Regions from separate parts of the Streptomyces shaanxiensis genome, predicted to be linked through region 2. Evidence: predicted binding sites of a transcription regulator. Region 2 holds the regulator's gene; each other region holds the start of a gene.
What was found. Region 2 encodes HspR, which represses chaperone genes until heat shock. Its sites were predicted from a motif close to TTGAGNNNNNNNNNCTCAA; they were not measured.
Positions count from the first base shown of each region.

Region 1 (10,494 bases), on a different contig from region 2:
CCGCTGCGGACCTTCGAGTCCGAGGAATGGCGGTTCATCCTCGCCCACGAGATGCTGCATGCCGCCCTGCGCCACGGCGACCGCTGCGGCACCCGCGACCCGTACCTGTTCAACGTCGCCTGCGACTACGTCATCAACGGCTGGCTGCGCGAGATGCAGGTCGGGGAGATGCCCCAAGGGCTGCTGTACGACGCGCAGTTCAGCGGTCTGTCCGCCGAGGAGGTGTACGACCGCATCGCCGGCGACCTGCGCCGGATGCGCCGGCTGGCCACCCTGCGCGGCAAGGGCGTCGGCGATGTTCTCGGCGCCCCGCTCGGCCCGCCCGGCGACTATGTCGACCTCGACGAGTTCTACCGCCGGGGACTGTGCCAGGGGCTCGACCTGCACCAGCAGCAGGAGCGCGGTTTCCTGCCCGGCGGCCTGGTCCAGGAGATCCGCGCGCTCAGCCATCCGCCGCTGCCGTGGGACGCCCGACTCGCCCGCTGGTTCGACGAGTTCGTGCCACGCCCGGAGCCCGTGCGGACGTACGCCCGTCCCGCGCGCCGTCAGGCGTCCACGCCCGACATTCCGCGCGCGGGCCGCTACTTCCCGCCCGAGGAGATCGCCCGCTGCACCTTCGGCGTCGTCCTGGACACCTCCGGCTCCATGGACCGCGTGCTCCTCGGCAAGGCGCTCGGCGCCATCGCCTCCTACGCCGCGGCACGGGACGTACCGGCGGCACGGGTGGTGTTCTGCGACGCGGCGCCGCACGACGCGGGGTATGTGCCGGTGACGGACATCGCCGGGCGGGTGCGGGTGCACGGCCGGGGCGGCACGGTCCTGCAGCCCGGGATCGACCTGCTGCAGCGCGCGGACGACTTCCCGCCGGGCGCTCCCGTTCTGGTCATCACGGACGGCTGGTGCGACGTGCTGCGGGTTCGGCGCGAGCACGCGTACCTGATTCCGCCGGGCCGGCGACTGCCGTTCAGCCCTCGTGGGCCGGTCTTCCGGGTGCAATGACGACGAGTGTGGTCGGATGGGGGACACGGACCCGGAACACGGGACCTCATCGTAAGAATTCGAAGGGATTCATCGTGGCAACCACGCGCTCCGCACACACCGTGTGGGAAGGCAACCTGTTCAAGGGCAACGGCGTCGTGTCCTTCGACTCCTCGGGCAGCATCGCCGAGCAGCCGGTGACGTGGGCGTCGCGCGCCGAGGACGCGAACGGCAAGACCAGCCCCGAGGAGCTGATCGCCGCCGCCCACTCCAGCTGCTACTCCATGGCCTTCTCCAACATCCTCGACAAGGCCGGCACCCCGCCGACCAAGCTGGTCACCTCCGCCGACGTGACCTTCCAGCCGGGGGAGGGCATCACCGGCATCCACATCACCGTCGAGGGCACCGTCCCCGGCATCGACGAGGAGGCCTTCCTCGCCGCGGCCGAGGACGCCAAGGTCAACTGCCCGGTCAGCCAGGCCCTGAGGGCCACGCCGATCACCCTGTCGGCCAAGCTCACCTGAGCCGACCACTACCGCATCACCTGACGCAGGCCGTCCACCGGGGCGGCCTGCGCGATGTCCGGGAGCCGGGTGAGGACGGGTTCGTGGACGGTCGACGAGGACCGGTGGATGCGGGACTTTCCGGCCGACTCTCGCGTCGACGTCCTGATCACCGACCGGCCCCGCCGTGCCCTGGCCCTCCGGGAAGCCCCTGAGCGCCCGCTCAGCCCTCGTTTGGTACCCGGCTCCTAGGTCACCCGTCCCATTGACAAGAACCCACTCAAGTTTTGTGCTGGAGTTCAAAGGGGTGCCTGGGCGGAAGGGGACAGCGATGGCACGCGCGGTCGGGATCGATCTCGGGACCACGAACTCGGTGGTGGCCGTCCTGGAGGGCGGCGAACCCACTGTTGTCGCCAATGCGGAGGGGGCCAGGACCACACCGTCGGTCGTCGCCTTCGCCAAGAACGGCGAGGTGCTCGTGGGTGAGGTGGCCAAGCGGCAGGCGGTGACGAACGTCGAGCGCACCGCCCGCTCCGTGAAGCGGCACATGGGCGACGGGAACTGGCGCTTCCCCGATCAGGGTGACATCGACGGCACCCGCTACCGGGCGCAGGAGCTGTCCTCCCGGGTGCTGCAGAAGCTGAAGCGGGACGCCGAGTCCTATCTCGGCGAGGACGTCACCGACGCGGTGATCACCGTCCCCGCGTATTTCGACGACGCCCAGCGGCAGGCCACGAAGGAGGCCGGGGAGATCGCGGGCCTGAAGGTCCTGCGGATCATCAACGAGCCCACCGCGGCCGCCCTCGCCTACGGCCTCGACCGGGGCGAGGAGCAGACCGTCCTCGTCTTCGACCTCGGCGGCGGCACCTTCGACGTCTCCCTGCTGGAGATCGGCGACGGCGTCATCGAGGTCAAGGCCACCAACGGCGACACGCACCTCGGTGGCGACGACTGGGACCAGCGGGTCGTCGAATACCTCGTGAAGAAGTTCAAGGGGCAGTACGGCATCGACCTCGGCAACGACAAGATGGCGCTGCAACGACTGCGCGAGGGGGCCGAGAAGGCCAAGATCGAGCTGTCCAGCTCCTCCGAGACGACGATCAACCTGCCCTACATCACCGCCTCCGCCGAGGGCCCCCTCCACCTCGACGAGAAGCTCACCCGCGCCCAGTTCCAGGAACTCACCGCCGACCTCCTCGACCGCTGCAAGACCCCCTTCCACCAGGCGGTCAAGGACGCCGGCATCAAGCTCTCCGTGGTCGACCACGTCATCCTCGTCGGCGGCTCCACGCGCATGCCCGCCGTCACCGACCTCGTCAAGGAGCTCACCGGCAAGGACCCGCACAAGGGCGTCAACCCCGACGAGGTCGTGGCCGTCGGCGCGACCCTCCAGGCCGGCGTCATCCGCGGCGACGTCAAGGACGTCCTGCTGCTCGACGTCACCCCGCTGTCCCTCGGCATCGAGACCAAGGGCGGCATCATGACGAAGCTCATCGAACGCAACACGACCATCCCCACCCGGCGTTCGGAGATCTTCACGACGGCCACCGACAACCAGCCCTCCGTCGGCATCCAGGTCTACCAGGGCGAACGCGAGATCGCCGCGTACAACAAGAAGCTCGGCGTCTTCGACCTCACCGGGCTGCCGCCGGCACCGCGCGGGGTGCCGCAGATCGAGGTCGCGTTCGACATCGACGCGAACGGGATCATGCACGTCTCCGCGAAGGACCTCGCCACCGGCCGCGAACAGAAGATGACGGTCACCGGCGGCTCGGCCCTCCCCAAGGACGACATCGACCGCATGATGCGGGACGCCGAGCAGTACGCCGAGGAGGACCACAAGCGCCGCGAGGCGGCGGAGACGCGGAACCAGGCCGAACAACTCGTCTACCAGACCGAGAAGTTCCTCCGCGACAACGAGGACAAGGTCCCCACGGACACCAGGTCGGAGGTCGAGTCGGCGATCACGGACCTCAAGCAGCAACTGGAGCAGAACGCCGAGACGAACGCCCTGCGCACCGGCATCGAGAAACTCGCCACCGTCAGCCAGAAGATGGGGCAGGCGATGTACGCGTCCGCCTCCGCAGCAGGGTCGGCCGACGAGCCGACGGCGAGCGAGCCCGAGGAAGAGGGCGTGGTGGACGCGGAGATCGTCGACGACGAGAAGGACCAGCGGGACCAGAAGGGCGGGGCGGCCTAGGAGCCGGCCTTCTCCCAGCCCCGCTTCTCCGGCCGCGGCCCCAGCTGCTCGGGGTCGCGGCTCCGGTAGACCACGTACGGCCGGAACAGATACTGCACCGGTGCGCTGAACATGTGCACCAGCCGGGTGTACGGCACCAGCGCGATCAGCGCCATGCCGATCACCGCGTGCACCTCGTACAGCACCGGCACGCCCGCCATGAGGTCGATGTCCGGCTGCAGGGTGAACAGGCTGCGGGCCCAGGGAGCGATGGACCGGCGGTAGTCGTAGCCGTCGCCGCCGGCGTGGGACAGCTTGGCGACCATGCCCATCACGATCGCCGCGAGCAGGACGACGTACATGACCTTGTCGTTCGCGGTCGTCGCCCGGAACACGGGCGCGTTGGTGCGCCGGCGGTAGACCAGCAGCACGATCCCGGCGACCGCGAGCAGGCCGGCCGCGGTGCCGCCGTAGAGGGAGAACAGGTGGTAGGTGTGCTCGCTCACGCCGACGGCCTCCGTCCACGACTCGGGGACGAACAGCCCGACGATGTGGCCGACCAGCACGAACAGGATGCCGTAGTGGAAGGCGGGCGAGGCGATGTTCAGCAGCTTCGACTCGTAGACCTGCGACGAGCGCGTGGTCCAGCCGAACCGGTCGTAGCGATGACGCCAGAAGAGACCGGCGACGAGCAGGGCGAAGGTGACGTACGGCAGGACGCCCCAGAGGAACGTGGTCATGAGCGTGCCCCCGTGGGTGCGGTCGGCAGTGTGGCGCATACGGAGTCCAGGACGGACGCGTACGGTGTCCCGAAGTCGGTGAGCCGGGAGCGCAGCTGCTCCAGGGCGTCCCGGTGTTCCAGCAGCAGTTCGGTGTTGCCGGTGCGGGCCGCGAACTCCAGTACCGCGGGCAGGAAGTCGGGCAGCTCCTCGCCGGTGAACTCCAGGCCGTGCGCACGGTAGAGGTCCTTGAAGTGCAGCAGCGACATGCCGCGCCGCCGGGTGTCCCCGTCGTGCCACCAGCTCAGGTACAGGCTGTGACGGTTCTTGAAGTCGAAGACCTCGACGTAGTGCGCGGCCAGCTCCTGCGGGGGCGTGACCGCCGCGTGGTCGGTGAACTCCCGTAGCTGAGGGGCGGCTTCGCGCAGGAGTGGCAGGCGTGCGCGGAAGTCGTCGTCGGGGTAGGTCAGGCAGAGCGCGGCCGCCTGGTAGAGCACCTCGAAGGAAGGCATCAGGCCTCCTCTGGGTCGGCCGGGCCGACCGGTTGCGTCGGGTGGTCCGCGGTCTGCCGTCCGCGCAGGGCGTGGAAGTTCTCCACCGACACCAGCGGCAGCAGCTTGCGCCCGGAGTCCTGGCCGAAGGGGCCGTCCCCGCCCATCCCGGGCCCGCCGGCGTAGTCGAGGCTGCACCCCTGCGGGAGCGCCGACTCCTCCAGGCGCCGGGCGTCCCCGACGGCGGCCGTCGGAATCACGTACCGGTCCTCGTACTTGGCGATCGCCAGCAGCCGGTACATCTCCTCGATCTCGTAGGTACCCATGCCCACGGCGGCCGGCACCGAAGGGTCCGGGTCCTCCCCGAGGTTGATCGCCCGCATGTACGAGCGCATCGCCGCGAGCTTCTCCAGCGAGGACCGCACCGGGCCGATGTCACCGGCGGTGAACAGCTCCGCCAGGTACTCCAGCGGGATGCGCAGGCTGTCGATCGCGCCGAACAGGTTCCCGGCGTCCTCACCGTCGTGACCGGTCTCCGACAGCGCGTCCACCACCGGGGAGAGCGGCGGGATGTACCAGACCATCGGCATCGTCCGGTACTCCGGATGCAGCGGGAGCGCCACCCGGTACTTGCTGATCAACGCGTGCACGGGGGAGCGGCGGGCCGCCTCCAGCCAGTCGTGCGGGATCCCCGCCTCCTCGCAGGCCTGCCGCACCCGGGAGTCCTCGGGGTCGAGGAACACGTCCAACTGCGCCTCGTACAGGGCGCGTTCGTCCCGGACCGAGGCAGCCGCCGTCACCTTGTCGGCGTCGTACAGCATCACCCCGAGGTAGCGCAGCCGGCCCACGCACGTCTCCGAGCAGACCGTCGGCTGACCGACCTCGATGCGCGGATAGCACATCGTGCACTTCTCGGCCTTGCCGGTGCGGTGGTTGAAGTAGACCTTCTTGTACGGGCATCCCGTGACGCACATCCGCCAGCCCCGGCAACGGTCCTGGTCGACGAGGACGATGCCGTCCTCCGCCCGCTTGTACATCGCCCCCGACGGGCACGAGGCCACGCAGGACGGGTTGAGGCAGTGCTCGCAGATGCGCGGCAGATAGAACATGAAGCTCTGCTCGAACTCGAACCGCACCTTGTCGGAGGCCTGTTTGCGGGCCCGCTCGACCATCGGGTCGAAGTCGCCGTGGGCGGGCGCTCCGGCGAGGTTGTCGTCCCAGTTCGCCGACCACTCGATCTTCATCGGCTTGCCGTCGAGCTGCGAGATCGGCTGGGCCACCGGGAAGTCGTCGCCCAGCGGGGCGTCGGTGAGGTTCTTGTAGTCGTACGTCCAGGGCTCGTAGTAGTCCTTGATCTCCGGGAGTTCGGGGTTGGAGAAGATCCCGGCGAGCTTGCGGATCCGGCCGCCCGCCTTCAGCTTCAGCGCGCCCCGGCGGTTCAGCTCCCAGCCTCCGCGCCACCGTTCCTGGTCCTCGTAGCGGCGGGGATAGCCCTGTCCGGGGCGGGTCTCGACGTTGTTGAACCAGACGTACTCCATGCCGCGCCGGTTGGTCCACGCCTGTTTGCAGGTGACCGAGCAGGTGTGGCAGCCGATGCACTTGTCGAGGTTCATCACCATCGCTATCTGGGCCATCGGGCGCATCAGTACTCGACCTCCTGGCTGCGGCGGCGGATCACCGTCACCTCGTCGCGCTGGTTGCCCGTCGGGCCCAGGTAGTTGAACGCCCAGGACAGCTGGGCGTAGCCGCCGATGAGATGGGACGGCTTGAGGATGAGCCGGGTGAGCGAGTTGTGGATGCCGCCGCGCTTGCCGGTGGTCTCCGTCTTCGGGACGGCGACCGTCCGCTCCTGCGCGTGGTGCATGTAGACGGTGCCCGGCGGCATACGGTGCGAGACGACGGCCCGGGCGACCACCACGCCGTTGCGGTTGACCGCCTCGATCCAGTCGTTGTCCACGACGCCGATCGCGTCCGCGTCCTGCGGGGACATCCAGATGTTCTGGCCGCCTCGGGAGAGGGCCAGCATGAACAGGTTGTCCTGGTACTCGGAGTGGATGGACCACTTGTTGTGCGGGGTGAGGTATCGGACCGTCACCTCCCGCTGGCCGTCCGGTCCGAGGCGCGGTTCGCCGAACAGCTTGTTCATGTCCAGCGGCGGCCGGTACACGGGGAGCGCCTCGCCGAGTTCGTGGATCCAGTCGTGGTCCAGGAAGAAGTGCTGGCGGCCGGTGAGGGTGTGCCAGGGCTTGAGATGCTCGGTGTTGAGGGTGAAGGCGGTGTAGCGTCGGCCGCCCGCCTCGCTGCCCGACCACTCCGGTGAGGTGATGACCGGCACCGGGGCGGCCTGCGTGTCCGCGTACGTGACCCGCTTGCCCTCGTGCTCGGCCGCGAGATGCGCCATGTCCTGCCCCGTACGGGCCTCCAGTGTGCGGAAACCCTGGGTGGCGAGGCGGCCGTTGGTCGTGCCGGACAGGGCGAGGATGGTGTTCGCCGCCTTCACGGCCGTGTCGAGGGAGGGGCGGCCGTCGGGCGTGACGCCGTTCAGGTGCCGGAGGTCCTCGACCTCCTCGTCAGGCTTCAGCGTGATGCCCTTGGCGGGCAGGCCGAGTTGCTCCACCAGCGGTCCGAGTGCGGCGAACTTGGCGCCGATCGCCGTGTAGTCCCGCTCCACCACGGTCAGGTTCGGCATGGTCCGCCCGGGCACGGGAGCGCATTCCCCGCGCTTCCAGTCCAGGACGACCCCGCCCGGCTGGGCGATCTCGCCCGGGGTGTCGTGCTGGAGCGGGGTCGCCACCAGATCCTTGCGTACGCCGAGATGGTCGGCGGCCAGCTCGCTGAGCCGCTCGGCCAGCGCCTTGAACGTGTCGAAGTCGGTGCGGGCCTGCCACGGCGGATCCACGGCCGGGGTGAAGGAGTGCACGTAGGGGTGCATGTCCGTGCTGGACAGGTCGTGCTTCTCGTACCAGGTCGCGGCGGGCAGGACGACGTCCGACAGCAGCGTGGACGACGTCTGCCGGAAGTCCAGCGACAGCAGCAGGTCGAGCTTGCCCTCGGGTGCCTCCTCGCGCCAGGTCACCTCGCGCGGCCGTACGTCCTCGGGCGCCTCCTCGGCCTGGAGCGAGGAGTGCGTGCCCAGCAGGTGCCGGGTGAAGTACTCCGCGCCCTTCGCCGACGAGCCCAGCAGGTTGGCCCGCCACAGCGTCAGCACCCGCGGCCAGTTCTCCGGCGCGTCAGGGTCCTCGCAGGCGAACTTGAGGGTGCCCGCCCGCAGTTCGGCCACCGCCCGTGCCACGGGATCGCCGAACACCTCGCCCAGCTCCAGTGGATTGCGGTCGAAGGTCGGATACGACGGCATCCACCCCGCCCGCGCCGACAGCGCCAGACAGTCCGCGCTCGTCATCCCCCGGAACCGGCCCGCACCGAGCGGCGAGGCGAGCACGTCGGCCCTGAACCGGTCGTAGCGCCACTGGTCGGTGTTGAGGAACCAGTACGCCGTGCCGATCATCTGGCGCGGCGGACGCGACCAGTCCGACGCGGCCGCGAGCGTAGCCCAGCCGGTCACCGGACGGCACTTCTCCTGGCCGACGTAGTGCGCCCAGCCACCGCCGTTGCGGCCCTGGCAGCCGGTGAGCTGAAGCAGGGCGAGGAAGGCGCGGTAGATCGTCTCGGAGTGGAACCAGTGATTGGTGCCGGCGCCCATCAGGATCATGCAGCGGCCCTTGGACCGCTCGGCCGTCCGCGCGAACTCCCGCGCGATCCGCACGCACTTGGCCGCCGGGACGGAGGTGTGCGCCTCCTGCCAGGCGGGCGTGCCGGGCGCGGCGGCATCGTCGTACGACGTGGGCCAGCGGCCCGGCAGCCCGGGCCGCGCCACCCCGTACTGCGCGAGCAGCAGATCGAAGACCGTCGTCACCAGCGGGCCGTGCGCACCGCCGAGCTTCGTCGCCGGGACACCACGCCGTACGACGTCCCCGCGCCCCTGCCCGTGCGCCCCGCCCTCGGTGTCGAAGCGGGGCAGCAGCACCGGGACACCTGCGGAGACCTCGCTCCCGTAGAGGCTCAACTGCGGCCGTATGTCGCCGAGTTCCAGGTTCCACCGGCCCTTCCCCGAGTCGGCCCAGCGAAAGCCGAGTGAGCCGTTCGGGGCGACCGCGCGGCCCGACACCTCGTCCAGCACCACCGTCTTCCACTCGGCGCCCTCACCCTCCTGCCCCAGATCCGAGGCGCGCAGGAACTTCGCGGGGACGTAGGCACCGTCGCGTTCCTCCAGGGTGACCAGGAAGGGCAGGTCGGTGAACTGCCGTACGTAGTCCGCGAAGAACGGTGTCTGGCGGTCGACGAAGAACTCCTTGAGGACGACGTGGCCCATGGCCAGGGCCAGCGCGCCGTCCGTGCCGGGGTGCGGGTGGAGCCACTCGTCGGCGAACTTGGCGTTGTCGGCGTAGTCGGGGGCCACGACCACGACCTTCTGGCCCCGGTAGCGGGCCTCCGCCATCCAGTGCGCGTCGGGCGTGCGGGTCACCGGGACGTTCGAGCCCCACATCATCAGATACGCCGCGTCCCACCAGTCGCCTGACTCCGGTACGTCGGTCTGGTCGCCGAAGACCTGCGGGGAGGCCACGGGCAGGTCGGCGTACCAGTCGTAGAAGGAGAGCATCGGGGCGCCGATGAGGGAGTGGAAGCGGGCGCCCGCCGCGTGCGACACCATCGACATCGCGGGGATGGGGGAGAAGCCGGCGATGCGATCGGGCCCGTACGTCTTGATGGTGTGCACATGAGCGGCGGCGACCAGCTCGACCGCCTCGTCCCAACTCGCCCGCACCAGGCCGCCCTTGCCGCGGGCCCGCTGGTAGCGGCGGCGGCGCTCGGGGTCGTTCTGGATGTCCGCCCAGGCCAGGACGGGATCCCCCAGATGCCGTTTGGCCTCCCGGTACATCTCCAGGAGCACCCCGCGGACGTACGGGTAGCGGACCCGGGTGGGGGAGTAGGTGTACCAGGAGAAGGCCGCGCCGCGGGGACAGCCGCGGGGCTCGTACTCGGGGCGGTCGGGGCCGACGCTCGGGTAGTCGGTCTGCTGGGTCTCCCAGGTGATGATGCCGTCCTTGACGTACACCTTCCAGCGGCAGGAGCCGGTGCAGTTCACGCCGTGCGTGGAGTTCACGACCTTGTCGTGGCTCCAGCGGTCCCGGTAGAAGGCGTCCGCCTCGCGCCCGCCCGTCAGCGCGACGCTGTGCAGATCGGGCGCGGCCGTGCCCGGCCGGAAGAACCTCCCGGCCTTCAGCAGCGCCGCGCCCGGTTCCGCGGGCGCGGCGGGCGGTATCTGCGTGTCGGTCACAGGCGCTCCCTTGGCTTGCCCTGGTCCCGAACCTAGGGCGGAGCGCGGGAACGCACCTGTTCACGGCACCCGTACGGGTAACCGACGCACGGCACCCGGGTGGGTCAGGGCTTGCGGGCGACCCCCGCGTACACCGGCACGATGCCCTCGGCCTGAGCCGCCACGTCCACCTGCTCCGGACGCCAGCCGTACACGGGGATGACACCGGGGCCGAGCAGCTCCAGCCCTTCGAAGAAGCGGGAGAACTCGGCCAGCGACCGGGGGAAGAAGGGGGTGCCGCTGCGCCGGA
Region 1 is NZ_BAAAZY010000010.1:282,089-292,582, forward strand. Features, by position in the region: gene ABD932_RS15370 (vWA domain-containing protein) at 1-999, shown strand, start outside; gene ABD932_RS15375 (OsmC family protein) at 1,074-1,502, shown strand; gene ABD932_RS15380 (hypothetical protein) at 1,511-1,654, opposite strand; gene dnaK (molecular chaperone DnaK) at 1,813-3,681, shown strand; gene narI (respiratory nitrate reductase subunit gamma) at 3,678-4,400, opposite strand; gene narJ (nitrate reductase molybdenum cofactor assembly chaperone) at 4,397-4,891, opposite strand; gene narH (nitrate reductase subunit beta) at 4,891-6,513, opposite strand; gene ABD932_RS15405 (nitrate reductase subunit alpha) at 6,513-10,205, opposite strand; gene ABD932_RS15410 (SAM-dependent methyltransferase) at 10,310-10,494, opposite strand, start outside.
Region 1: a site for HspR is predicted at 1,747-1,765, ahead of dnaK (molecular chaperone DnaK). Genes of this name have one in related genera too.

Region 2 (10,494 bases):
CCGACCCCCGTCCTCGTCGAGCCGCCAGTCATGCCCCCAGCCCTCCGGCAACGTACCGAGCACCCTGATCACCGCGGTCGCCGCCGGCGCATCCCCCGCCGCCTTGCGGACCAGCACCAGATCCTGGAACTCCACAGCCTCATCCACCCCGTTCACTGCCACCCGTTGACGGCCACCCCGACCGAAGGCCCACCCTCGACGCCCACCGTCACCGCCGTCCCCACCGGCAACGTGACCATCAGCGCCAGCGCGAGTACCGGCAACCCTCTCCGCAGACCGGCCTTGGCCGTCGTCATCCCCGCGATACCCGTGTTCCGCGCAATCCGCGCGTTCCCCCTGTTGTCCATGTCCACGACTCTGCCAGCGCCCACGAACCGCTTCCAGAGCGATCACTGTCAGGATCCTGCACGGCAAGGACCACTTCCTGTCAGCACCTGTCAGCGCGACGACAGATCGACGGCAGATCGACGGCAGCACTACGACACAACGACACCGCCCCCCGTACAACCAATCCCCCACCCGACGAGTCCTGTTCCGCGACGGCTGATCATCGCCGTCGCCGAACAGGACCGAGGGACCCGATGAACCCAGCCAGACGCACGACCGCGGCCACCGCGACCGCCCTCGTGCTCGCCACCGCCGGCGGACTGCTCACCATCACCACCGCGCCCGCCTCCGCCGCCGTGACCTGCACGTCACCGGTCTTCAAGCGGCAGTTCTTCGCGAACACCACCTTCTCCGGTACGCCGAAGAAGACCGACTGCGACACCGCCGTCGACCAGAACTGGGGCACGAACGCCCCGGCTTCCGGACTCCCGAAGGACAACTTCGCCGTCCGCTGGAGCGTGACGCGGGACTTCGGCTCGGGCGGCCCCTTCTCCCTCTCCGCCTCCGGCCTCGACGGCATCCGGGTCTACCTCGACGGCACCCGCAAGATCGACCTGTGGAAGAACACCTCCACCACGGTCTCCAAGGCCGTCAACGTCACGATCCCGTCCGGCAAGCACACCCTCCGCGTCGACTACGTCAACTGGACCGGCAGCGCCCGCGTCAACTTCGGCTACGCGCCCCGCACTTCGGCCACCGTCGACACGGTCAAGCCCCTCGCCCCGACCGGCCCCGCCGTGACGTACGACCAGGCCGGCGGCAACGCGAAGCTCACCTGGGCCAAGAACAAGGAGATGGACCTCGCGGGCTACCGCGTCTACCGCCGCCTGAAGGGCGCCGCCTTCGGCACCGCTCCCCTCGCGACGACCACCTCCACCACGTACACCGACACCACCCTGCCGGTGACCGGCGCGACCTACTACTACGAGGTCCGCGCCTACGACAAGGCCGGCAACGAGTCGGCCGGTACGGCGGACCAGGCCGTCACCACCGTCGACCGGGTCGCCCCCGGCGTGCCCACCATCACGCGCGCGACGGGCGAGGTGACCCCGACCGGCGGCAGCGGCGGGCTCCAGGTCGGCTGGGACCAGGTCGCGGACGCGGCGTCGTACCGCGTCTACCGCGCGGCGAGCGAGAACGGCACGTACGCCACGGTCGGGAGCACGGACCAGCTCACCTACCTGGACACCTCGGCCGCCGAGAGCACCGTCTACTACTACCGGGTGTCGGCCGTCGACGCGGCGGGCAACGAGTCCGCGAGGTCAGAGCCTCAGCGGGGCAAGATCTGGGACAACGACCCGCCGCCGCTCGTCTCCGGGCTGAACGTCACCCCGACCGAGTACGGCTTCCAGCTGGACTGGGACAAGAGCCCGGCCGAGGATCTGCGGCACTACCGGGTCTACTGGGGCGAGCTCTTGGGCGACGAGGGCGACGAACAGGTCTGCTACGGCACCGTGTCGGACTACGTCTCCCCCGACAAGACGTCCTTCGCGTACACCACGCTCCCGGACGGCGACGAGGTCTGCTTCTTCCTCGACGCCGTGGACGACGACGGGAATTCCGCCATCAAGTGGAGCGACGAGGGCGTCCCGGCCGTGGCCGCGACCGAGCTCGACATGACTCCGAGCGTGGCGACGCCCGAGGGCTCGCCGCTGCACCTGACGGCGTCGGGCGCGGAGGGCGACGAGGGCAACCAGCTCACGTGGTCCGGGCTCGGCGCGGGCGAGGAGGAGTCCGCCGACCCGGCGGAGAGCTTCCGCGTCTACCGGTGGAACCCCGCCTCCGCCACGTACGAGAAGATCGCCGAACTCCCGGCCGGTGCCTTCACCTACTTCGACACGGGCGCGCGGCGCGGCACCACGTCCTTCTACTGGGTGACCGGTGTGCAGGCCGACGGCACCGAGTCCGTCCCCGCGGGCGACTGGGCGGTCACGGCCCCCGTCGGCTGACCCGGGAACAGCGGCAGCACACGAGAGGGGCCCGGAGAGTTCAGTCTCCGGGCCCCTCTCGTATCCGCTGTCCGCGTGCGCGGTCCGGTCCGTCAGTCCGAGGACTGCTGCCGCTTCGGCCGCCAGACCACCAACGCGCTGGTCTGCTGCACCTCCTGGTACGGCACCAGGTCCCGGCGGTACGACGCGTGTACCGCCGCCTCGCGCTGCTGCATCGCCGCCGCGGCCCCTTCGACGGCGGCCTGAAGTTCGGCCACCCGGGACTGCAGCGCCGCGACCTGGTTCTCCAGTTCGATGATGCGCTTGATGCCGGCCAGGTTGATGCCCTCGTCCTGCGACAACGCCTGCACCTGACGGAGCAGTTCGATGTCGCGGGCCGAGTAGCGGCGGCCCCGGCCGGCGGTGCGGTCGGGGGAGACGAGGCCCAGGCGGTCGTACTGGCGGAGCGTCTGCGGGTGCAGGCCGGAGAGCTGGGCCGCCACCGAGATGACGTAGACCGGGGTCTCCTCGGTCAGTTCATACGGGTTGCGTCGACGACCGTCCATCTGACTCATGCTCCCTTCGCGGCCTGGAACAGCTCCGCCCGCGGGTCCTCGCCCGCGGTCGCCTCGCGATACGCCTCGAGCGCGTCACGAGCCTTCCCCGAAAGGTCCTTCGGAACACTCACCTCGACGGTGACCAGGAGGTCGCCGCGGGTGCCGTCCTTGCGGACCGCGCCCTTGCCCCGCGCCCGCATGGTGCGGCCGTTGGGCGTGCCGGGCGGCAGCTTCAGGGTGACCGGCGGTCCGCCCAGGGTGGGGACCCTGACCTCGCCGCCGAGCGCCGCCTCCGTGAAGGTCACGGGGACGGTCACCGTGAGGTTGTCGTCCTTGCGGCCGAACACCGGGTGCGCGTCGACGTGCACGGTGACGTACAGATCGCCCGCCGGGCCGCCGCGTTCGCCGGGTGCGCCCTTGCCGCGCAGGCGGATGCGCTGGCCGTCCGACACCCCGGCCGGGATGCGGACCTGCATCGTCCTGGACGACTTGGCCCGGCCGCTGCCCTTGCACTCCAGGCACGGGTGCTCGGCGATCAGGCCGCGCCCCTTGCAGTCCGGGCAGGGGTCGGTCAGCGAGAAGCCGCCGCCCGAGCCCCGGGCCACCTGGCCGGTGCCGACGCAGGTCGGGCACACCCTGGGCGTGCCGTTCTTGTCGCCGGTGCCCGCGCAGGCCTTGCACGGTGACTGCGAGGACATGCGCAGCGGGACCGTCGCGCCCTCGATCGCCTCGGTGAAGCTGAGAGTGACCTCGGTGTCGATGTCCTGACCGCGCCGGGGCTGGGTACGCGTGCCCGCGCCCGTGCCGCCGCGGTTGAACAGGCCCCCGAAGACGTCACCGATTCCGCCGCCGAAGCCGCCGGAACCGCCCTGGCCCTGGGCGCCGCCTCCGAAGAGGTCGCCCAGGTCGAAGTTGAAGGAGCCGCCGCCCGCGCCCGGCCCCGGGCGGAAGCCGCCGTTGCCGAAGAGGGCGCGTGCCTCGTCGTACTCCTTGCGCTTCTTGGGGTCGCCGAGGACGTCGTTCGCCTCGGAGATCTCCTTGAAGCGCTCCTCCGCCTTGGCGTTGCCCTTGTTGGCGTCCGGGTGGTTCTCGCGGGCGAGCTTCCGGTACGCCTTCTTGATCTCGGCCTCGGTGGCGTCCTTGGGGACGCCGAGGACCTTGTAGAAGTCCTTCTCGATGAAGTCCTTGGTGCTCATCCTCGACGTACCCCCTTCCGGTAGTCCCTCGTCAGTTCAACGTCAGCCCTCGTCCGGGCCACCGCTCTCCTTGTCGTCGCCGGCCGCCTCGGTCGCCTCCTCGGCCTTGACGCTCTGCGCGCCCGGCTGGGGCTCGGCGACGGCCACCCGCGCGGGGCGGATGGTGCGCTCGCCGATGCGATACCCGGGCTGCAGGATCGCCACGCAGGTCGTCTCGGTGACGTCCGGCGCGTAGGAGTGCATCAACGCCTCGTGGATCGTCGGGTCGAAGGGCTCGCCCTCCTTGCCGAACGCCTGCAGTCCCATCTTCGCCGCGACGGTCTCCAGCGACTCCGCGACGGACTTGAATCCGCCGACGAGTTCGCCGTGTTCCCGGGCGCGGCCGATGTCGTCGATGACGGGCAGGAGCTCGGTCAGGAGGTTCGCGATGGCGATCTCCTTGACCGTGATCCGGTCCCGCTCCACGCGGCGGCGGTAGTTCTGGAACTCGGCCTGGAGCCGCTGGAGGTCCGCGGTGCGCTCCTCGAGCGCCTTGCGCACCTGGTCCAGCTGGGCCGTCAGACCGGCGATCTGTGCTGCTGCGTCCCCTGCCGGGGCCGCCCCCTCCTGGGGAGCGGCCTTCGACTCGGCGCCTTCGGGGGTCGCGCCGGAGGGGACGTCGGGCTTCTCCTCGAAGCCCGGGGTCTCCTCCGTCACGCGGCACCGTCCTTGCGCTCGTCGTCCACGATCTCGGCGTCGACGACGTCGTCGTCAGCGGCCTTGCCACCGGGGGCGGCGCCCTCGGGACCGCCCGCGGCCTGCGCGGCCTGGGCGTCGGCGTACATGGCCTGGCCGACCTTCTGGGAGACCGCGGCGACCTTCTCGGTGGCCGTGCGGATCTCGGCGGTGTCCTCGCCCTTGAGCGCGGTCTTCAGCTCCTCGACGGCGGCCTCGACCTCGGTCTTGACCTCGCCGGGGACCTTGTCCTCGTTGTCCTTGAGGAACTTCTCCGTCTGGTAGACGAGCTGCTCGCCCTGGTTGCGGGTCTCGGCGGCCTCGCGGCGGGCGTGGTCCTCCTCCGCGTACTTCTCGGCCTCTTCGCGCATCCGGTTGACCTCGTCCTTCGGCAGCGAGGAGCCACCGGTGACGGTCATCTTCTGCTCCTTGCCCGTGCCGAGGTCCTTCGCGGTCACGTGCATGATGCCGTTGGCGTCGATGTCGAAGGCGACCTCGATCTGCGGGACGCCGCGGGGCGCCGGCGGCAGACCGGTCAGCTCGAACATGCCGAGCTTCTTGTTGTACGCCGCGATCTCGCGCTCGCCCTGGTAGACCTGGATCTGCACGGACGGCTGGTTGTCCTCGGCGGTGGTGAAGATCTCGGACCGCTTGGTCGGGATCGTCGTGTTCCGCTCGATGAGCTTGGTCATGATGCCGCCCTTGGTCTCGATACCGAGGGACAGCGGGGTCACGTCGAGGAGCAGGACGTCCTTGACCTCACCCTTGAGGACACCGGCCTGCAGGGCGGCGCCGATGGCGACGACCTCGTCCGGGTTGACGCCCTTGTTGGCGTCCTTGCCGCCGGTCAGCTCACGGACGAGCTCGGCGACGGCGGGCATACGGGTGGAGCCACCGACGAGGACGACGTGGTCGATCTCGTTGATGGAGACGCCGGCGTCCTTCATGACGTTGAAGAACGGGGTCTTGCAGCGCTCCAGCAGGTCGGCCGTCAGCTGCTGGAACTGAGCCCGGGTGAGCTTCTCGTCCAGGTGCAGCGGGCCCTCGGCGGAGGCGGTGATGTAGGGCAGGTTGATCGAGGTCTCGGTGGACGAGGACAGCTCGATCTTCGCCTTCTCAGCGGCCTCACGCAGACGCTGGAGGGCCATCTTGTCCTTGGACAGGTCCACGCCGTGACCGGCCTGGAACTGCTTGACCAGGTAGTCGACGACGCGCTGGTCCCAGTCGTCACCACCGAGGTGGTTGTCACCGTTGGTGGCCTTCACCTCGACGACGCCGTCGCCGATCTCCAGGAGGGACACGTCGAAGGTGCCGCCACCGAGGTCGAAGACGAGGATCGTCTGGTCGTCCTTGTCGAGGCCGTAGGCGAGCGCGGCCGCGGTGGGCTCGTTGACGATACGAAGGACGTTCAGACCGGCGATCTCGCCGGCCTCCTTCGTCGCCTGGCGCTCGGAGTCGTTGAAGTACGCCGGGACGGTGATGACCGCGTCGGTCACCTTCTCGCCCAGGTAGGACTCGGCGTCCCGCTTCAGCTTCTGCAGGATGAACGCGGAGATCTGCTGCGGGTTGAAAGGCTTCCCGTCGAGCTCGATCTTCCAGTCCGTGCCCATGTGACGCTTCACGGAACGGATGGTCCGGTCCACGTTGGTGACCGCCTGGCGCTTGGCCACCTCGCCGACGAGCACCTCGCCGTTCTTGGCGAAGGCGACGACGGACGGCGTGGTCCTGGCGCCCTCGGCGTTGGTGATGACGGTGGGCTCGCCGCCCTCCAGAACGCTGACGACGGAGTTAGTCGTGCCCAGGTCGATGCCGACCGCACGTGCCATGGTTGATTCCTCCAGCTGACTTGAGTGGAACGGACTCAAGTGTGCATGACGGCTCGCACCCGGTCAACAGAGCTGAGTCGACCCCACTCAACTCTTATCCGTTCCTTACACGCAACTGGGCTCTGACCTGCGTGGATGTGACGTGGGTAGACGTCCGAGAGGGTTCCCCCAGGGGAAATGAGGGTTGACGCCGAGGCCCGTAGACCTTGATCCGAAGGCAGCCCACCACGGCGATGAGAGCGGTCACCCCCACCCAGTACACCCCGGACACGGCCATCCACCCCATGTGCACGAGAACGCCGACGAGCACCCCGGCGAAGGCCGCGACACCGAGGAGGATCGTCACACCCTGCGGGGTGAGTCCGAGGCGGCGCAGCCGATGGGCGAGGTGATCGGGTCCGCCGCGCAGCAGCGGCCGCCCGGCCAGTCGGCGGGACAGCGCCACGAGGAGCACGTCGGCGGTGGCGAGGGCGGTGAGCGAGTAGAGGATGCCCAGGCTCGACACCGGATCGCGTCCGGCACGGGTCATCACCGCCGACGCCGCCAGCACGAACCCGACGAACAGGGACCCGCACGCCCCGAACCCGATCCGCGCGGGAGGCCAGTTGTGCATGAGGAACCCGGTCAGCGCGGCCGCCAGCACACTGAGCAGCACGGCGAGTTCGTCCATCACCTCGGCCGCCGCGAGGACACCGACCCCGAAGGCGGTGACGACCCCGACCGTGCCGGCCAGCCCGTCCGCATGGTCGAGCGCCTTGAAACCGACGGCGACGAGGACGATCAGGCCGACGGCGGGCACCCCCAGCAGGAAGCCCGTCTCGCCGTACGGCACCACGAAGGCCGCCGCCACGGCCGTACCGCCGACCAGGAACCGCTCCTTCACCCGCCGCACGTCGGCGACCAGCCCGAGCAGGGCGACAGCGCCCGCGGCGATCAGCAGCCGCCGGATCTCGGGACCCAGCGGGGCGACCCCCGCCCACTCCCAGCCGGCCACGACCAGGCAGGTCGCGAGGACGACGGCCAGACCGCCGAACAACGGCAGGGGCCGCTGCCGCCGACGGTCGATGATGCCGAGGCGCAGCGCGGGCAGCCGGAACAGCGCCGACAGGAAGGCGGCGAGGAGAAGGGCGGCGGTGGCGGCGGCGATCCCGTACAGCACGGAGCTAGGTTAGTGCCGTATATCCCTTTTTGAGACGAATAACACGTTCGGATCTTAAGGCAACCCTCAGCGACTCAGATCACCCCGCACCTGGCTACAGTGCGACTGAAGATGGGGGTAGTCTCAGACGGACTGCATAAGTTACCGCTTAGTAATATCTGACCCCTCGCAGGCCCGAGGAGCCCCGAAATGCAACTCGCCGCGATCATCGTGTCGCTGGTACTGACCGTGGTCGGCGTTGCGCTGCTAGCACGCGCCATCGGCCAGTTCGTCCGGTACTTCAAGCTCGGCCAGCCGGTCCCGGCCGGCAGCCGGACCGACAACCCCTACGCGCGCAGTGTGACGCTGATACGCGAGTTCCTGGGCCACACCCGGATGAACCGCTGGGGCATCGTCGGCTTCGCGCACTGGTTCGTGGCGGTCGGCTTCCTGACCCTGCCACCGACCCTGGCGCAGGCGTTCGGCCAGCTCTTCCAGGCCGACTGGACGCTGCCCGTCATCGGCGGGTTCCTGCCGTTCGAGCTGTACATCGAGTTCATCGGCGTCATGACGATCCTGGGCATCGCGGTGCTCATCGTGATCCGCCTGCTGAGCCTGCCCTCCCGAGCCGGCCGCAAGTCCCGCTTCGCGGGCTCGAAGTCGGGTCAGGCGTACTTCGTCGAGTACGTCATCCTCACCATCGGCCTCGCGATCTACGTGCTGCGCGGCCTGGAGGGCGCGATCCACCACGTGGAGCACTACGAGGCCGCGTACTTCGCCTCGTACCCGCTGGTCCTGGCCTTCAAGGGCCTGAGCGTCCCCACGCTCCAGACGCTGATCTACTTCACCGCGATGGTGAAGATCAGCACCTCGTTCATCTGGATGATCGTGGTCTCGCTGAACACCAACATGGGCGTTGCCTGGCACCGCTTCCTGGGCTTCCCGAACATCTGGTTCAAGCGCAACGCCACGGGCGGGACGGCCCTCGGCGCGCTGCTGCCGATGACCTCCGGCGGCAAGCCGATCGACTTCACCGACCCCGGTGACGACGACGTCTTCGGTGTCTCCCAGGTCGAGCAGTTCTCCTGGAAGGGCCTGCTGGACTTCTCCACCTGCACCGAGTGCGGTCGCTGCCAGTCGCAGTGCCCGGCCTGGAACACGGGCAAGCCGCTCTCCCCGAAGCTGCTGATCATGTCGCTGCGGGACCACGCGCACGCCAAGGCCCCGTACCTGCTGGCCGGTGGCGGCAAGTCGATGGAGGGCGAGGAGAAGGCGTCCGAGGAGCAGCTGGCCGGGGTGCCCGCCGCCGCCCTCGCGGAGGCCGAGCGTCCGCTGATCGGCACCGTCGAGGAGAACGGCGTCATCGACCCGGACGTCCTGTGGTCCTGCACCACCTGCGGCGCCTGTGTCGAGCAGTGCCCCGTCGACATCGAGCACATCGACCACATCGTCGACATGCGCCGCTACCAGGTGATGATCGAGTCCGCGTTCCCGTCCGAGGCGGGCACGATGCTCAAGAACCTGGAGAAGAAGGGCAACCCCTGGGGCCTGGCGAAGAAGCAGCGCCTGGAGTGGCTCAAGGAGGTCGACTTCGAGGTCCCGGTCGTCGGCAAGGACATCGAGGACCTCACCGAGGTCGAGTACCTGTACTGGGTCGGCTGCGCCGGCGCCCTCGAGGACCGCGCCAAGAAGACCACCAAGGCCTTCGCGGAGCTGCTGCACATCGCGGGCGTGAAGTTCGCGATCATGGGCGGCGACGAGAAGTGCACCGGTGACTCCGCCCGCCGCCTCGGCAACGAGCCCCTGTTCCAGGAGCTCGGCATGGAGAACGTCATGGCACTGAACATGGCGTTCGGCGAGGAGATGGACGACGACGGCAAGGTGACGCCCGAGTCCGCCAAGCCCAAGTCGGCCAAGAAGATCGTCGCCACCTGCCCGCACTGCCTCAACACGCTCGGCAACGAGTACCCGCAGATCGGCGGCGACTACGAGGTCATCCACCACACCCAGCTGCTCCAGCACCTGGTGGACGAGGGCAAGCTGATCCCGGTGACCCCGGTCGAGGGCATCATCACCTACCACGACCCGTGCTACCTGGGCCGCCACAACAAGATCTACACGCCCCCGCGCGAGATCATCGCGAACGTTCCCGGTCTGCGGAACGAGGAGATGCACCGCCACAAGGAGCGCGGCTTCTGCTGCGGCGCCGGTGGTGCGCGGATGTGGATGGAGGAGCGGATCGGCAAGCGCATCAACAACGAGCGCGTCGACGAGGCTCTCTCCACCAACCCCGACATCATCTCGACCGCCTGCCCGTTCTGCCTGGTCATGCTGACCGACTCGGTCAACGGCAAGAAGAACGACGGCAAGGCCAAGGAGTCCATCACGGTCGTCGACGTCGCCCAGCTGCTGCTGGAGTCCGTCAAGACGCCGGTGGACCCCGAGGACACCGCCGAGACGGAGAGCGAGCCGGAGCCCGAGCCGGTGAAGTAGCGTCGATGGCAGTCCGACGCCCCCTGTCCACGTTCGGACAGGGGGCGTCGTCGTACAGGCAGGAAGTGATCGGAAAGGATCCGGCGCGTGATCATCTTCGGTACCAAGGGCTACCTCTACCAGCTCGCGATCCTCACGCTGGTGTGCGGCCAGTGCGGCAATCCGGCCGCGCACACGCTCAGGAAGCGCGTCACGAAGTTCACGCTGTTCTTCGTGCCGCTGTTCCCGGTCTCCACGAAGTACGCGACGCAGTGC
Region 2 is NZ_BAAAZY010000011.1:264,978-275,471, forward strand. Features, by position in the region: gene ABD932_RS20870 (hypothetical protein) at 1-135, opposite strand, end outside; gene ABD932_RS20875 (hypothetical protein) at 153-347, opposite strand; gene ABD932_RS20880 (PA14 domain-containing protein) at 582-2,336, shown strand; gene ABD932_RS20885 (heat shock protein transcriptional repressor HspR) at 2,429-2,881, opposite strand; gene dnaJ (molecular chaperone DnaJ) at 2,887-4,068, opposite strand; gene grpE (nucleotide exchange factor GrpE) at 4,111-4,764, opposite strand; gene dnaK (molecular chaperone DnaK) at 4,761-6,608, opposite strand; gene ABD932_RS20905 (MraY family glycosyltransferase) at 6,703-7,767, opposite strand; gene ABD932_RS20910 ((Fe-S)-binding protein) at 7,957-10,239, shown strand; gene ABD932_RS20915 (zinc-ribbon domain-containing protein) at 10,327-10,494, shown strand, end outside.

Region 3 (10,494 bases), on a different contig from region 2:
CCGACGTACTTGGTCTGCAGGAAGGTCTCGAAGGCCTCCGCCGCGTTCAGCCGGCGCAGGATGCGCAGCTGCTCCTCGCGCTCGGGCTTGGTGTGCCCGCGCTCGATGCGGTCCTGGATCCACTTGCGCTGCTTCGGGTCCTGGATGTGCATGAACTCGATGCCGGTGGTGCGGCAGTACGAGTCACGCAGCACGCCGAGGATGTCGCGCAGCTTCATCAGGGACTTGCCGGAGAAGCCACCGACCGCGAACTCGCGCTCCAGGTCCCACAGGGTGAGGCCGTGCTCGGTGATGTCCAGGTCGGGGTGCTTGCGCTGGCGGTACTCCAGCGGGTCGGTGTCGGCCATGACGTGGCCGCGGACCCGGTAGGAGTGGATCAGCTCGAAGACGCGCGCGGCCTTGGTGACGTCGTCGTCGTGCGAGGCGTCGATGTCCTTGAGCCAGCGGACCGGCTCGTAGGGGATGCGCAGCGCCTCGAAGATCTCGTCGTAGAAGTTGCCCTCGCCGAGGAGGAAGTTCGCGACGATCCGCAGGAACTCGCCGGAGGCGGCACCCTGGATGACCCGGTGGTCGTAGGTCGACGTGAGCGTCATGACCTTCGAGATGCCGAGCTTGTTGAGGGTGTCCTGGGAGGTGCCCTGGAACTCCGCCGGGTAGTCCATGGAGCCGACGCCCATGATCACCGACTGGCCGGGCATCAGACGCGGGACCGAGTGGACGGTGCCGAGGCCGCCGGGGTTGGTCAGGGAGACCGTCACGCCGGTGAAGTCGTCCATGCCCAGCTTGCCGTCGCGGGCGCGGCGGACGATGTCCTCGTAGGCCTGCCAGAACTCGAAGAAGTTCAGCGTCTCGGCCTTCTTGATGCCCGCGACGACCAGCTGACGGTCGCCGTTGGGCTTCACCAGGTCGATGGCGAGGCCGAAGTTGACGTGGTCGGGCTTGACCAGGGTCGGCTTGCCGTCCTTCTCCGCGAAGGAGTAGTTCATCGACGGCATGGCCTTGATGGCCTGCACCATCGCGTAGCCGATCAGGTGCGTGAAGGAGATCTTCCCGCCCCGGGCGCGCTTCAGGTGGTTGTTGATGACGATGCGGTTGTCGAAGAGCAGCTTCACCGGGACCGCGCGCACGGACGTGGCCGTGGGCACCTCCAGCGAGGCGTTCATGTTCTTCGCGACCGCGGCGGCGGGGCCGCGCAGCGTCACCAGCTCGGGGCCGTCGGCGGCAGCGGCGGGCTCGGCCTTCTTCGGCTGAGCGGGCTTCGCGGCCGGGGCGGGGGCGGCGGGCTTCGCCGCAGCCGGAGCCGCGGCGGCGGGTGCGGCAGCCGCGGGCTTCGGGGCGGCCGGGGCCGGCGCCGGGACCGACGGAGCAGCCGGGGCGGCAGGAGCCGCCGGAGCGGTGGTGGTGGCTGCGGCCCCCGCGGCCGCAGTACCCGCCGGAGCCGCGGCGCCAACGCCCGGCTTGTAGTCGGCGAAGAAGTCCCACCAGGCACGGTCCACCGAATTGGGGTCCTGGAGGTACTGCTGATAGATCTCGTCGACGAGCCACTCGTTCGGCCCGAACGCGGCCGCGGGGTTCTTGCCCGCTTGGTCGGTGTCGGTCGAGATGCTCGAGTTACTGGGGGACTGTGGCGACACGGCGGCAACCGCCCTCTTCCGCTTCACAAGGTTATGGACAGCGGGAATAAAGGCTACGCCTCCATGGCCGGGAAGGTGAGGCCGAGCAAGGTCATCGTCGCGTAAGTCACATCGGAAAGTGTGTTTCGGGCCTGGAAATGGCGGGAAACAAGTGTAGTTCCGCTTCAGATGGGAAGGCGCGAGCGCGGCCTGGCGCCACGAAAGCGCAGGCCTGGACCTGATCACACGTGTCCGTCAGCCGGGACAGTCGTGGATCTTGTGGCTCCGCTTCGAACTTTACGTCAACTTGGGACGGAAGGCTGCCCCGGCAGTGTGACAAGAATCCGGCAACCTCGATCGGATTCGGCCACCCCGATGTGGCCCCCGTGCAGATCGACGGCCCAGCGCGCGATCGCCAGCCCCAGTCCCGTACCGCCGTCGCTGCCCGGGCCGTGCGGACGGCGGACGGCGCCCCGGTTGAAGCGCTCGAAGACCTTGTGCCACTCCGACTTCGGGATGCCCGGCCCCTCGTCCAGGACCTCCAGCTCCAGCGACTCCGGATACGCCCCGCGCCGCGCTTTGACCGTCACGCGGCCGTGCGCCGGGCTGTGCTTGATCGCGTTGTCGATGAGGTTGGCGACGACCTGGTGGAGGCGCTCGGGGTCGGCATGCGCGGTCAGCTCCGGCGGGGAGACGTCGAGGTGCAGATGGACGTCCGTACGCGTGTGGCTGCCGGAGCCCGACGCCATGCCCCGGCGCGCGGAGGCGACCATGTTGGCCTCCTTCAGCACACCGGACAGGTACGGCCAGACCTCGAAGCGCCGCAGCCGCAGCGGCACTACGCCGTTGTCCAGGCGGGACAGGTCGAGGAGCGTCTCCACGAGCCGGCCGAGCCGCTCGGTCTGCTTCAGCGCCGTGCGCATCGTCTCGGGGTCGGCCTCGGCGATGCCGTCGACCACGTTCTCCAGGACGGCCCGCAGGCCCGCGATCGGGGTGCGCAGCTCGTGCGAGACGTTCGCCACCAGCTCCTTGCGCTGCTGGTCCTGGGCCTCCAGCTCGTCGGCCATCAGGTTGATCGTCTCGGCCAGGTCGCCCAGCTCGTCCCGGCGGTTCTCCCGCACCCGGCGGGTGTAGTCGCCCTGCGAGATGGACCGGGCCACGGTGTTCATCTCGTCCAGCGGGGCCGTCAGTGAGTGGGCCACGAACTGGGTGACCAGCAGGGTGGCGATCATCGAGAAGACCATGATGAAGCGCAGCTCCGTCTGGTACCGCACCGCGTTCACCGACAGCCCGGTGGTGATCAGCACCGCGATGACGACCAGCGCGCCCAGCTTGGTCTTGATCGAGAACGGACGTACGCCGCCCCAGGGCTCCCCGGGGCCTCTCCGCGGAGCCGGGCCGTCGCTCATGGCGTCGGCGTCTCCAGGGCGTAGCCCACGCCGTGCACGGTCCGGATGCGCTCCGCACCGATCTTCCGGCGCAGCGCCTTGATGTGGCTGTCGACGGTCCGGGTGCCGGAGGCGTCCGCCCAGTCCCACACCTCGGCGAGCAGCTGCTCGCGCGAGAGCACCGCGCGCGGGGTGTTCGCCAGGCACACCAGGAGGTCGAACTCGGTCGGCGTGAGGTGGACGTCCTCACTGCGCACCCGCACCCGGCGCTGCGCGTGGTCGATCTCCAGCTCGCCCAGCCGCAGGATGCCCGACCGCGGGGTCGTGGCGGCCAGCGCGGCCCGCTCGACGCGGCGCAGCAGTACGTGCACGCGTGCCGCCAGCTCCCGCATCGAGAACGGCTTGGTCATGTAGTCGTCGGCGCCGACGCCGAGCCCGACCAGCATGTCGGTCTCGTCGTCGCGCGCGGTCAGCATCAGCACCGGCACCGGCCGCTGGGCCTGCACGCGACGGCAGACCTCCAGGCCGTCGAAGCCCGGCAGCATGATGTCGAGGATCAGCAGGTCGGGCTGCCAGGCCTCGGCCGTGTCGACGGCCGCCGGACCGTCGCCCGCGGTCTGCACGAGGAACCCCTCGGCGCGCAGGCGGGCCGCGATGGCGTCCACGATGGTCGGATCGTCCTCGACCACGAGGACCCGGCGCTGTGCGCCAGGGGTCGCCGCCGTGCCGTTGTGGGAGGTGTGTGTCTGCTCCATCGCCCGCCCCAAAGTTGCTTTCCGGAATCCGTGGGGTGATCCCGCTTACTGGCTATGCCTGCGCATGCTTGCGATTGACGCTTGAATGATCCGCGTCAGAGAAGCAGAGTACGGGGAGTCACCGCGCCAGGGCTATCCAGGGCGGACGGCGAGGTGCACGACGTCCGGAACGCCCCGGGCAACGGGGATCTCTTCGGTACGCACCTGTTGGAATCCGGCATTACGCAAGGTTTCTTCGAATTCCGGAGAGGGTTGGGCGGACCATACGGCAAGCACCCCACCCGGCCTCAACGCCCCTGCACAGCCTGCCAGTCCGCCGGGTGAGTAGAGGCTGTCGTTGCCGTCGGTGACGGTCCAGTCGGGCCCGTTGTCGATGTCGAGACAGAGTGCGTCATACGTGGCGGATGTCTCATGTACGTACCGCACGAGATCCGTTTCCAGAATCTCGGTGCGCGGATCGGCGAGGGCGCCGGCGGAGAAGCGCGACAAGGGTCCGTCAAGATGCCAGCCGATAATCGCGCTCTCACGCTCGACGACGGTGATCCGTCCCGGGCGCGGATCGGCGGCGGCATGTGCGAGCGAGAACCCGACGCCGAGCCCGCCGATCAGTACATGAGGCTCCGGCCGCCCGTCCAGCGCGCCGAGCGCGGCGTCGACCAGCAGCCGCTCCGAACGCCCGTCGGAAGTGTCCATCAGGAAGCAGCCGTTCGCGATGATCTGGAGCAACTCGCCGTGCCGCCGCAGCACTACCTCGCCGTGCGGGCCCTCGCGACGGTCCAGTACCTCGGGGGTGTCGTACGAAGTGGGCATCCGGCCATCCTGGCAGCCGGGGCCCGGGACGGCCGAGCGAATTACCTCTCAGAGTTGACGCGACGCGGACCAGGTTGGTTGAGAGGTTCCTGAGAATCGGCTCATGAGTGGCGCAGGTCACAGACACGGGCGGGCCGCAGGCGAAGGGTGAGGGAAACGGAAGGAGCGCCTCACCTTGGAACGGACTGCGGTTGAGGGTGCGACGGGCTCGGTTCCGGAGCCCGGTGAGGCGGGCCTGCCCGATGTCGCCGGGTTGCTGGACGGGATGCCGCGGCAGCGCGGACCACTGAGCGCCACCACGACGAGTGCCATCGCGCCGAGTGTTGTCGCGCCCACCGCCATCGCAACGACCGCCACCGCGCCGCCGCCCCCGGCGCCGGCCATCACCGAGGCCACCGCACCGTCCCGACCCCGTGCCGTCCGCCCCTGGCACCTCCTCCCCACCCCCACCGGCACCCCGTTCACCCTCGCCTACGCCGCCGTACTGACCGTCACCTCCCTGGTCGCCACATACGCCGACGCCGCCCTCGTCCACGCCCTGCACCAGGGCTCCAGCACCGATGTCGCCCATCTCGTGCAGAGGCCCGTGCTGGTGCTGGTGGCCAGTGCGCTGTGGGTCGCGGGCGGGATCGTGACGCCGTACACGCTCTGTTTCCTGCTCGTGCTCACCGCGCTGGAGCGGCGGATCGGCAGTGCCCGCACGGCCGTCGTCTTCCTGGCCGGGCACGTCCTGGCGACCCTCGCGACCGAGGTCCCGGTCGGGCTCGCGGTGCTGGTCGGGCATCTCCCCGCCAGCTCGCTGCACCGCCTCGACTACGGCATCAGCTTCGGCGTGGCGGCGAGCATCGGCGCGCTGGCCGGGCTGCTGCGGCCGTGGCTGCGGTGGCCGGTGCTGGCGCTGTTCGGCGGGATGCTGATCCAGGACCTGATCGACTTCACGGATCCGCTGACCAATTGGGGGCATCTGATCGCCCTGGTCATCGGGATCGCGATGTGGCCCGTGGTGCGGCGGTGGCGCGGTTCGGAGTCAATCGCCCTCGGGTGACCACACGTACGGCGTGGTCGTGGTCACCGCCTCGAAGCCCAGTCGCCGCAGGATCGGCGCGCTGTCGTCGGAGGCGTCGACGTGCAGGTATGTGACACCGCGCGCGACGGCGAGGGCGGCGCGGGTCGCGACGAGCGCGCGGTGGATGCCGCGCCCGCGCCACTCGGCCGGCGTCGACCCGCCCCACAGGCTCGCGAACTCGGTGCCTTCGCGGAAGGCCAGCCGGGCCGAGACGACCTCGCCGTCCGCCTCGGCGACGTGGACGGAGATCTCGTCCGGCGCGGACGCGACCCGGCCGATGAGATCGTCGGCGAGCCGGCTCCAGCCCTGGCCCCACATCACCGACTCCATCGCGGCGATCCGCCGCATGTCCGCGTCCGCCGTGACCCGGCGCAGTGTCACGCCCGCCGGCAGGACGGGCTCGTGCAGCGAAGAAGTCGCGCTGCCGGGCGATGAGCCGGTCGAGCTCGGCGCCGCGCACGCCGAGGGAGCGCGGGCCGCTGACCAGGCCCCGGAATCCGCCGACGATCCGCAGCAGCGGTCCGTCACGGGCCGGGGCCCGCACAACCGGCCATTCGCGAAAAACCCGAGGTCACAGTGTGTGTGAGTGATGATCGCTCACAGCGAACGGAGGTCGGGGAACATTCGCACTCCCCCGTGCATTGAGTCGGCATAGCTCAACTTGACTGCCGAAGGGGAGATCATGGCTTCGACGTCCACACCGCTCACCTTGCCTGTGCTGCCGCTCGACGACGAGGTCGTGCTGCCCGGAATGGTGGTCCCGCTGGATCTGAACGACGCCGATGTGCGCGCCGCGGTGGAGGCCGCGCAGGCCGCCGCCCGGTCGCAGCCGGGGAAGCCACGGGTGCTGCTGGTGCCCCGTATCGACGGTACGTACGCGAGCACCGGTGTGCTCGGCACCGTCGAGCAGGTCGGCCGGCTGGCCGACGGTGACCCGGGTGCCCTGATCCGCGGCCGCGGCCGCGTGAAGATCGGCGCCGGGACGACCGGCCCGGGTGCGGCGCTGTGGGTCGAGGGGGCGCGGCTCGACGAGACGGTCCCCGAGCCGCTGCCGGGTCACGTCACCGAACTGGTCAAGGAGTACAAGGCCCTCGCCACCGCCTGGCTGCGCAAGCGCGGCGCCTGGCAGGTCGTGGACCGGGTGCAGGCCATCGACGACGTGTCCGCCCTTGCCGACAACTCCGGTTACTCGCCGTTCCTGACCACCGAGCAGAAGGTGGAGCTCCTGGAGACCGCCGAACCGATCGCCCGTCTCAAGCTCGCCACCCAGCAACTGCGCGACCACCTCGCCGAGCAGGACGTCGCCGAGACCATCGCCAAGGACGTCCAGGAAGGCGTCGACAAGCAGCAGCGCGAGTTCCTGCTGCGCCGTCAGCTGGAGGCGGTGCGCAAGGAACTGCGCGAGCTGAACGGCGAGCAGGACGGCGAGGAGTCCGACGACTACCGCGCCCGCGTGGAGGCCGCCGACCTGCCCGAGAACGTCCGCGAGGCCGCGCTCAAGGAGGTCGACAAGCTGGAGCGGTCCAGCGACCAGTCGCCCGAGGGATCGTGGATCCGCACCTGGCTCGACACCGTCCTCGAACTGCCCTGGAACGAACGAACCGATGACACTGGCGCCTACGACATCCAGGGCGCGAAGCGCGTGCTGGACGCCGAGCACGCCGGTCTGGAGGACGTGAAGGAGCGGATCACCGAGTACCTGGCGGTGCGCAAGCGGCGCAGCGACCGGGGGCTGGGGGTCGTGGGAGGCCGCCGCGGCGGCGCCGTCCTGGCCCTCGTCGGCCCGCCCGGCGTCGGCAAGACCTCGCTCGGCGAGTCCGTCGCGCACGCCATGGGCCGCAAGTTCGTCCGGGTCGCCCTCGGCGGCGTCCGTGACGAGGCCGAGATCCGCGGCCACCGCCGTACCTACGTCGGTGCGCTGCCGGGCCGGATCGTGCGGGCCATCAAGGAGGCCGGGTCGATGAACCCGGTGGTCCTGCTCGACGAGATCGACAAGGTGGGATCCGATTTCCGGGGCGACCCGGCGGCGGCCCTGCTGGAGGTCCTGGACCCGGCCCAGAACCACACCTTCCGGGACCACTACCTGGAGGTGGAACTGGACCTGAGCGACGTGGTGTTCCTGGCCACCGCCAACGTCCTGGAGGCCATCCCCGAGGCCCTGCTCGACCGTATGGAACTGGTCCGCCTCGACGGCTACACCGAGGACGAGAAGGTCGTCATCGCCCGCGACCACCTGCTCCCGCGCCAGCTGGAGCGGGCGGGCCTGAACGACGACGAGGTCGCCATCGACGAGGGCGCCCTGCGCAAGCTCGCCGGCGAGTACACGCGCGAGGCGGGCGTCCGCAACCTGGAGCGGTCCATCGCGAGGCTGCTGCGCAAGGTGGCGGCGCAGCACGAACTGGGCGAGCGGGAGCTGCCGTTCACGATCGGCGACGGTGACCTGCGCGGTCTGATCGGCAGGCCGCACCATGTGCCCGAGTCCGCCCAGGACCCGGCGGAGCGCCGTACGGCGGTGCCCGGCGTGGCCACCGGCCTCGCGGTCACGGGAGCGGGCGGAGACGTCCTGTTCGTGGAGGCGTCGCTGGCCGACCCGGAGACGGGTGCGGCGGGTCTGACGCTGACGGGCCAGTTGGGTGACGTGATGAAGGAGTCGGCGCAGATCGCCCTGTCCTTCCTCCGCTCCCACGGCGCCGAACTCGAACTGCCGGTCGCCGACCTGAAGGACCGGGGCGTGCACATCCACTTCCCGGCGGGCGCGGTGCCCAAGGACGGCCCGAGCGCGGGCGTCACGATGACGACGGCCCTCGCGTCGCTGCTCTCGGGCCGCCTGGTCCGCACGGACGTGGCGATGACGGGCGAGGTCTCGCTGACCGGCCGGGTCCTGCCCATCGGCGGCGTCAAGCAGAAGCTGCTGGCGGCCCACCGGGCAGGCGTCACGACCGTCGTCATCCCCAAGCGCAACGAGCCCGACCTGGACGACGTCCCCGCAGAGGTGCTGGACAAGCTCGACGTCCACGCCGTCACCGACGTCCGTCAGGTCCTGGAACTGGCCCTGTCGCCGGCCACCGACGGCGCGGCCCCCGAGGTTCCGATCGCGGCGTGACGACGTAGCCCATCAGCGGGCTCCGCCCGCGAAGACCGGACAGGCAGGGCCCGGGTCCCGTGAGGGAGGCCCGGGCCTTCGCCGCGCTGCGGTACGTCATACGACGACGGGTCAGCCGTTCGCCAGAGCCTGGACGCGGTCCAGCGCTCCGTTGAACCTGTTGTGGTCGCCGACGGTCGGTCCGGAGGACGTGTACTGCCACATGGTGTAGTAGCTCCACCCCGCCGGCAGTTCCCCCACCTCCGCGGCGTACCGGGCGACCCACAGCGGGTTGGCGGTGGCGAAGCCGCTGTAGTTGCCGGTGCACTGCTTCCACCAGCTGGTGGCGGTGTAGATGACGGCGTCGCGGCCGGTCCTGGCCTTGTACCGGTTCAGGAAGTCGCGGATCCAGGTGACCATCTGGCTCGTGGTCTTGCCGTAGCAGGCGTTGCCGTACGGGTTCCACTCGATGTCCAGGACGCCGGGCAGGGTCTTGCCGTCGCGGGACCAGCCGCCGCCGTGGTCGACGAAATAGTTGGCCTGGGTTGCTCCGTTGGTGGTGTCCGGGGTCGCGAAGTGGTAGGCGCCGCGGATCATGCCGACGTCGTAGGAGCCGCTGTACTGCTGGGCGAAGTACGGGTTCGTGTAGTACGTCCCCTCGGTGGCCTTCACATAGGCCCACTTGACCCCGCTGTTCCACAGGGTCGACCAGGCGACGTTGCCCTGGTGGCTGGAGACGTCCACGCCTTCCGTCTGGGTGGCCAGGGCGTCGTCGGGGAGGCCGTGGACACCGTCGTGAGTCGCGACGCCCATGCCCATGTGGGCGGAGCCCGGGGACGGGGCGTCGTCTTCGGCGGACGCGGGGGAGGGATGGGTGGCGAGGAGGAGGGAGAGGGTCGCGGCGAGCAGGAGCCCGGCGAGGTGCGGGCGCCGAGGGCGGAGCGGTTCGGGTCTGTGCACGGACATAGCGTGCCTCCGAAGGCTCGGTGGTGCTCGGTGAGGAACGCGCGGGGGTGTGGCCGCCGTTGTGGAGCGCGGCTGTGGCGCGTGCATGCCAGTCACGCTTCGATGGAGAAGCTAGGCGCGCAGAAGCGCAGGTGGAAGGGGGTCCGGAGGCTGCCTTTGGTCTGAGCCTGCGAAATACTGGCGGAGCTGCGGCGATGGCGGCGGTTGGCGGAAACTTTCAGGACCGGGACCTACCAGGCAGGGGCTGACGTGCACGAAGGCGGAAACGGCGAGGACCGGCGAGTCGAGTCCGGGGGTGCCCCCTCCGGGGGAGTGCCCGATGGCGGCATGGACCAGCCTGAATTCCTCGACCTGGAACGCGAGTTGACGGTCCTCTTCCGGCGCGCCAGGGCCAAGCAGGGCGAGATGGCCCGCGAGGTGCATCCGGACCTGGAGTCGGCGGCGTACGGGCTGTTGGTCCGGCTGGGTGAATCCGGGCGCCAGCGGGCCACCGAACTCGCCGCCTACATCGGGGTCGGCAAGGCCACCATGTCGCGCCAGCTCCGGGCCCTGGAAGACCTGGGTCTCGTCGCGCGCGAGCCCGACCCCGCCGACGGGCGTGCGTGGCTGGTCCATCTCACCGAGGAGGGACGCGGGCGGGTCGCGAAGGTGCGGGAGGCCCGGCGGGGCCGGTATGTCGAGCAGCTGTCCCACTGGGACCGGGACGAGGTCGCGGAGCTGGCGCGGCTGCTGAACCAGTTGAACCGGGGGATGGAGAAGTAGGCCCACGGGCTCCGTGACTCACCGGGTCCGTACTCACCGGCCCTTGGCTCAC
Region 3 is NZ_BAAAZY010000012.1:955,234-965,727, forward strand. Features, by position in the region: gene ABD932_RS27360 (multifunctional oxoglutarate decarboxylase/oxoglutarate dehydrogenase thiamine pyrophosphate-binding subunit/dihydrolipoyllysine-residue succinyltransferase subunit) at 1-1,634, opposite strand, end outside; gene ABD932_RS27365 (HAMP domain-containing sensor histidine kinase) at 1,916-3,022, opposite strand; gene ABD932_RS27370 (response regulator transcription factor) at 3,019-3,756, opposite strand; gene ABD932_RS27375 (spermidine synthase family protein) at 3,889-4,566, opposite strand; gene ABD932_RS27380 (rhomboid-like protein) at 4,742-5,611, shown strand; partial or broken gene ABD932_RS27385 (GNAT family N-acetyltransferase) at 5,594-6,161, opposite strand; gene lon (endopeptidase La) at 6,315-8,735, shown strand; gene ABD932_RS27395 (lysozyme) at 8,847-9,680, opposite strand; gene ABD932_RS27400 (MarR family winged helix-turn-helix transcriptional regulator) at 9,930-10,442, shown strand.
Region 3: a site for HspR is predicted at 6,274-6,292, ahead of lon (endopeptidase La). Genes of this name have one in related genera too.